Mesorhizobium shangrilense: one gene and its partner. The protein of the gene in region 2 interacts with the protein of the main gene of each other region in a pairwise test. Links are inferred from orthologs where the notes say so. Each region holds a gene or a part of one and is shown on either strand. Other genes may lie near its edges.

Region 1 (3,134 bases), 950 kb from region 2 along the record:
AATTCGAACACCTCGGCGGGGTCGAAGCTGGTCACGCCGTCGATGGCGTTGGCCATGATCAGCGTATCCGCCGGTGTCTCGGCGTAGGCGGGCGGAATGATGCTCACCAAGCCGAACATGACGGCCGCGGTGGTCATGCGAAGAACCGATCTGAATTTCAAAATTCCCTCCTCCTGTGCTCGCCGACGGGCAAGCTTCATCGACAACGCAACAAACCCGCCGGTTGCGGGCGTGCAAATGGACGGAATGCACGTCCCGTTCTCCGGCTGGACGCCGGGGCGGGAATTGCAGCTCTGTGGTGTCCTCCCCAAACCCTTTCGGGAGAAACGGCGCTCAAAGAGTTCTATATGTTGGAATGCCGTTCCATATATCGATAGCACCATCAGTGGAGAGGGATGTCAAGGGGTTCGACCAAGAGCAGTTCAAAATCCCCCGCCAAGCCCGAGCGAAGGCTCGGATGCAACATCCGGAAGATGGTCCCCGAGACAGGGAAAGGAGGCGGCTCGACCGACAGACGCAGAAGCGCCGGAGCGCGTCCGAAAGAGCCCTGCGCGCTGGCGCCGGGTCTCGCCGACGCCTCCTGGAAACGTCCAGAGCCGACATCTGGCGGTCCCGGGTTGGCGCTTTTGCAAGGGTATTTCCCTGCAGGGCCGGTTTGGTGGAATTCCGTTCCTGTTGTATTCCGTCAAATCCGGGCAATGGTGCGCTTGCTGGAACCAAGACTGTCGAGACCAAGTCCGATACGTGCTACGGAAAGTCACCTGTCATGGACTGCGCAGCGTCTTTAGATGACGCGTCGGCGATGAACGCGCCGGGATGACCTGACTGATACCGTGAGCTGAAAATGATACCCCCAACTGTCGCGGCCGATGCCGTCGGGCATGAGCCCGCGGAAACCACCCCCATGGTGACATTCGACCGCGTGACCAAGCGCTACGGCGCCGACGCGAAATCCTTTACTGCACTCGATGGCGTGGACCTGACCGTCGGCCGCGGAGAGATCACCGGCATCATCGGCCGCTCCGGCGCCGGCAAGTCCACGCTCATCCGGCTTGTCAACGGCCTGGAGAAGGCGAGTTCGGGAAGGGTGGTGGTCGACGGCACCGAGGTTGGCGGGCTGAACGAGGCGGGCCTGCGCGGCCTGCGGCGCGAGGTCGGGATGATCTTCCAGCATTTCAACCTGCTGTCCTCGCGCACGGCCTTCGACAACGTCGCATTGCCGCTGGAGATCGCCGGTCTCGACCGCGCGGCGATCAAGCAGAAGGTCGACCCGCTTCTCGATCTCGTCGGTCTCGCCGACAAGGCGGCGCGCTATCCCTCCGAACTGTCGGGCGGGCAGAAGCAGCGCGTCGGCATCGCCCGGGCGCTGGCCACCTCGCCGAAGCTGCTGCTCTCCGACGAGGCCACCTCCGCGCTCGATCCGGAAACGACCCAGTCGATCCTGGCGCTCCTGAAGCAGATCAATGCCGACCTCGGCCTGACGGTCTTGCTGATCACGCATGAGATGGAGGTGGTCAAGACCATCGCCTCCCACGTCGCGGTCATCGATCACGGACGCATCGTCGAGCAGGGACGCACCTTCGACGTCTTCACCGCCCCGCAGCACGAGACGACGCGGATCCTGCTGTCGTCCACATCGGGCGCAAGCCTGCCGGAATGGCTGCGCTCCGGCCTGAAGCCCGAGCCTTCCGCCGGCGACCGCATTCTCGTGCGGCTGACCTTCTTCGGCGCCACGGCGTTCCAGCCGCTGACGGCGCGGCTGGTCACAGAGATCGGCGGCGACATCAACATTCTCGCCGGGGCGATCGAGGAGATCGCCGGCGAGCCTTTCGGCACCCTCGTCGTCGCCTATCCCGCCGCGCCCGAAATCCTCGAGCGCGCCAACCGATTCTATGCCGAGACCGGCTTGTCCACGGAGGTGCTCGGCTATGTCGCCTGAGATGCTTGTCGGCCTGCTCTGGAAGTCGCTGCTGCAGACGCTGCACATGGTGGCCGTGTCCGGCCTGGTCGGATCGTTGATCGGCCTGCCGATCGGCGTGTTCCTCGCCACCAGCGGCAAGGACGAGCTTTTCCCGGCGCCGAAGCTCAACTACGTGATCGGCCTCGTCGTCAATGCGGCCCGTTCCACCCCGTTCATCATCCTGGTCGTGGCGATCATCCCGTTCACGCGCCTCTTGACCGGCACGTCTATCGGCACGACGGCCGCCATCGTGCCGTTGACGATCGCCACCATTCCCTTCTTCGCCCGCCTGGTGGAGGCGGCGATCCGGGAGATCGACAAGGGGCTGATCGAGGCCGCCCGCGCCATGGGCGCGACGCCCATGCAGATCGTCCTCAAGGTGCTTCTGGCCGAGGCCCGGCCGGCCATCCTGCTGGCCTTCACCATGACCATCGTCAGCCTGATCGGCTATTCGGCGATGGTCGGCGCGGTCGGGGGCGGCGGTCTCGGCGATCTCGGCATCCGCTACGGCTACCAGCGCTTCATGCCGGACGTAATGCTGGCCGTGGTGATCGTGCTGATCGTTCTCGTGCAACTGGTGCAGAGCGCTGGCGATGCGCTTGCCCGGCGCTTCGACAAGCGCAACCGCAAGAGCTGATTTCAACCCCTCCCAAGCAGTCTCATCATCAAGGAGTAAGACATGATGAAGTTCCTCGTCTCGGCGGCCCTTGCCGCCCTCATCAGCGTCCCGGCGCTCGCCGAAGACATCAAGGTCGGCGTCACGCCCGGCGAGCACGCGCAGATCATGGAGAAGGTGAAGGAAGTCGCCGCCACGAAGGGTCTCAATATCGAGATCCTGGAGTTCTCCGATTATGTGGTGCCTAACCAGGCGCTGGCCGATGGCGACCTCAACGCCAACTCCTTCCAGCACCAGCCCTATCTCGACAACCAGATCGCCGATCGCGGTTTCGATCTCGTCAGCGTCGGCAAGACCATAACCACGCCGATGGGCGTCTATTCGAAGAAGGTGAAAAACCTCGCCGAGCTCGCCGACGGCGCGACCGTCGCCATCCCGAACGACCCGACCAATGGCGGCCGCGCGCTCCTGGTTCTGGCCAAGGAAGGCCTGATCAAGGTCAACCCGGAAGCCGGTCTGAAGGCGGGTCCCGCCGACGTCACCGAAAACCCGAAGAAC
Region 2 (3,114 bases):
CGCGTGGCAGGCGGTCTGGAACCCGTCGTCGTGACGCTGCAGCCCAACCAACTCGCGTCCATCGATTGGCTTTATCGCAACGGACAGGTGGTCGAACGCACCGACAATGACGATGGCAGCGTTACGCTGACGCTCCGTGCTACGGCCACCGCGCGCCAATCGATCGAGGAGCGCTTGTCCAGACGGGCGGCCGAGTAGCGCGGGAACGACCTATTTGCGCTTGGCGTCCTGCCAGAGCGCTTCCATTTCCTCGAGCGAGGCGTCATCCAGGTTCCGCCCTGCGGCCGTGAGCGTCCGCTCCACGCTATGGAATCGGCTGCGGAATTTTTCGTTGGTCCCGGCGAGCGCTGCCTCGGAATCAACCTTCAGGTGGCGTCCGAGATTGACGACCGCAAACAGCAGGTCGCCAAACTCGTCCTTGATTGCAGCGTGGTCGCCCGCGGCCATTTCTGCGCGCAGCTCGCCGATTTCCTCCTCGATCTTGTCGAGGATAGGCGCGGCTTCCTGCCAGTCGAAGCCGACCCTGGCAGCCTTCTCCTGCAGTTTCAGGGCGCGCGTGAGGGAGGGCAGGGCGACCGGTACGTCATCAAGGTATCCTGAGCCGCCTAGTTCGGGGTCAAGGCCGAGCGCGACGTGGCGGGAGCGGCGTTCGGCTTTCTCCTCTGCCTTGATCCGGTCCCACATGCCCTTGGCCATGCCGGCACTTCTGGCCTTTTCGTCGCCGAAGACATGCGGATGACGGCGTATCATCTTCTGTGTGATCGCCTCCACCACATCGCCGAATTCGAAGGCTCCCTGCTCCTCGGCCATGCGGGCGTGGTAGACGACCTGCAGAAGAAGGTCGCCGAGCTCTTCGCGCAGATCGGCCAGGTCGCGCCTGGCGATGGCGTCGGCGACCTCATAGGCCTCTTCCAGCGTGTAAGGGGCGATGGTCTCGAAGGTCTGTTCGACGTCCCAGGGACATCCCGTCACGGGCGTCCGCAGAGCGGCCATGATCTCGATCAGGCGGGAAATGTCCTTGGAGGGCTTCATCGCTGCACCGTAGCCGGATTGTACGCCCGGCGCAGCGCCGGACGCTCAGGGCGTCCGGCTTGTCCACAATCCGCAGGTCAGATCAATCCGGATTCTTGGCCAGCCATGCCTTCATCTGTCCGATTTCGGCTTCCTGCGCCTTCACGACCTCTTCGGCGAGTGCACGGATCTCCGGATCCTTGCCGTGTTCCAGCACGATCCTGGCCATGGCGACAGCGCCTTCGTGATGCGGAATCATGGAAAGCACGAAGTCGCGGTCGGCATCACCGGAAAGCTCCACGGCCATGGCCTTGTGCATGTCTTCATTGGCCTTGGCGAAGGCCTCCGCGGCGGCGCTCGGCGCAGCGGCTCCGTGGCCCAAATGTGCGTCCTGGGCATAGGCTGCACCGCTGATGGCGAGGGAGATGGCGGCTGCTGCGGTGATGAGATGGTGCTTCATGTTCCTGCTTCCAGTCCATTCGAGTCGATACCGGGACTGCCCGATGGCTCGCACGTAGTCGTTCCACCTACTGGAAGGTCAATGTCACGACTTCGTGAATCGCGAGGGAGCCCTCATTTCCCGCTGCGGGCCAGGAAGGCGCGGAAGGCTTCCAGCGTCTCGGCGCTCACGTGATGCTCAATTCCCTCGGAGTCGATGCGCGCAGTTTCCGGACTGATGCCCAGAGCGCAGAGGAAGGACTCGACGACCTGATGCCGGTCGCGGCTCATTTCGGCGAGCTCCCGCCCTTCGGCCGAAAGAAACACGCCGCGATAGGGCCGTTGCTGGATCAGCCCGTCGGCAGCCAGCCGCTTCAGCATCTTGGCGACGGTCGGCTGTGCTACGCCCAGCCGCTGCGCGATGTCGACCTGGCGCGCCTCGCCGCCTTCGTCGATCAGATCGGCGATCAGTTCCACGTAGTCCTCGACGAGTTCGGTGCGGCGGTTGTGGCGCGTCTGCCTAAAACTCTCGACGCGCGTTTCCGCATCGATCGGGTCGCTGGGCTCTACAATCGTCGGATTCTCGTCGCTCACTACCAGCTCTGCTCCTTCGCTGCGATAAAGTGTAGCCTCGGCTATTTCTCATAGAGCGGCGTTTTGAATCTTTCCAGATGATTCCGTGTCGCAGGCTGTTCGCCGCGAAAAATATAGCCATTGCTATAATTAAGCGATTGTGCTCTTCTTGTTCGTCATTGCTAACAGGGGTGGATTTCATGCGACGGTGGTTGCCGTTCGATCTCAGTCGACGCGGTTTTTTGGGGGCCGGTATCCTCGCGGCCGGAGGCGCGGCCTTGAGCGCGCGCAACGCAGCCGGTCAGGCGACGCATGATCACAGCACCATGCGGGCGGCCCAGCAGGCTTCGACGGCAGGCCATGCGGCCAAGCAGGATCACCTGACGGCGCATGGGGCGATGATGACCGTCGGCGAAGTCGACAATGCACGCAACGGTTTCGACCCTACCGCCATGCTGACGGACTGGGACACCGGCGAAGTGACCAAGCGGTCGGATGGCCGCACCGTGCGCACATTCGAGGTCACAGGCGAAGACAAGGAGATCGAGATCGCGCCGGGGGTGATGTTCCCGGCCTGGACCTACAACGGTCGCGTGCCCGGTCCCGCGCTGCGCGCTACGGAAGGCGATCTGCTGCGCATCGTCTTCAAGAACTACGGATCGCATCCGCATTCGATGCACTTTCACGGCATCCACTCCGCGCGGATGGATGGCGTTCCCGGGGCCGGCGTCATCGATCCGGGAGAAGAATTCGTCTACGAATTCGAGGCCAAGCCCTTTGGCTGCCACCTCTATCACTGCCACGCCCTGCCGCTGGCCCGCCACATGCACAAGGGCATGTACGGCCTGTTCGTCGTGGACCCGGATCCGGCGCGTCACCCCGACATGGCCGATGTCGCGAAATCCCGTCTGCTGGGCACGCCGGAAAACGCCAACTGGCAGGAAATGGCGATGGTGATGAACGCCTTCGACACGACGTTCGACGGCGAGAACGAGTTTTATGCCTGCAACACCGTGGCTCACTGCTACGCCAAGCAGCCAATCAAGGTGGACAGGAACCGGCCGGTCCGAATCTACCTCGTCAACGTGACTG

What was found.
Region 1: the proteins of mntR (region 2) and PD284_RS09680 interact in binary tests that used the Escherichia coli proteins (3 or more experiments, as listed by UniProt). The link is inferred for Mesorhizobium shangrilense from one-to-one orthologs.

The regions. Positions count from the first base shown.
Region 1 is NZ_JAQGPN010000001.1:1,978,128-1,981,261, forward strand. What follows is about bases 107-2,921. They hold PD284_RS09680 (methionine ABC transporter ATP-binding protein), read left to right. Parts: upstream 107-904; coding sequence 905-1,939; downstream 1,940-2,921. Other genes in these bases: PD284_RS09675 (ABC transporter substrate-binding protein), read right to left, coding at 107-161; PD284_RS09685 (methionine ABC transporter permease), read left to right, coding at 1,929-2,597; PD284_RS09690 (MetQ/NlpA family ABC transporter substrate-binding protein), read left to right, coding at 2,640-2,921. In the rest of the region: more of PD284_RS09675, read right to left, coding at 1-106; more of PD284_RS09690, read left to right, coding at 2,922-3,134. UniProt on the Escherichia coli protein: Part of the ABC transporter complex MetNIQ involved in methionine import. Responsible for energy coupling to the transport system. It has also been shown to be involved in formyl-L-methionine transport.
Region 2 is NZ_JAQGPN010000001.1:2,929,719-2,932,832, forward strand. The notes cover bases 315-3,109. They hold mntR (manganese-binding transcriptional regulator MntR), read right to left. Parts: upstream 2,044-3,109; coding sequence 1,585-2,043; downstream 315-1,584. Other genes in these bases: mazG (nucleoside triphosphate pyrophosphohydrolase), read right to left, coding at 315-1,032; copM (CopM family metallochaperone), read right to left, coding at 1,115-1,471; PD284_RS14160 (multicopper oxidase domain-containing protein), read left to right, coding at 2,349-3,109. In the rest of the region: GTPase HflX, read left to right, coding at 1-198; more of mazG, read right to left, coding at 211-314; more of PD284_RS14160, read left to right, coding at 3,110-3,114.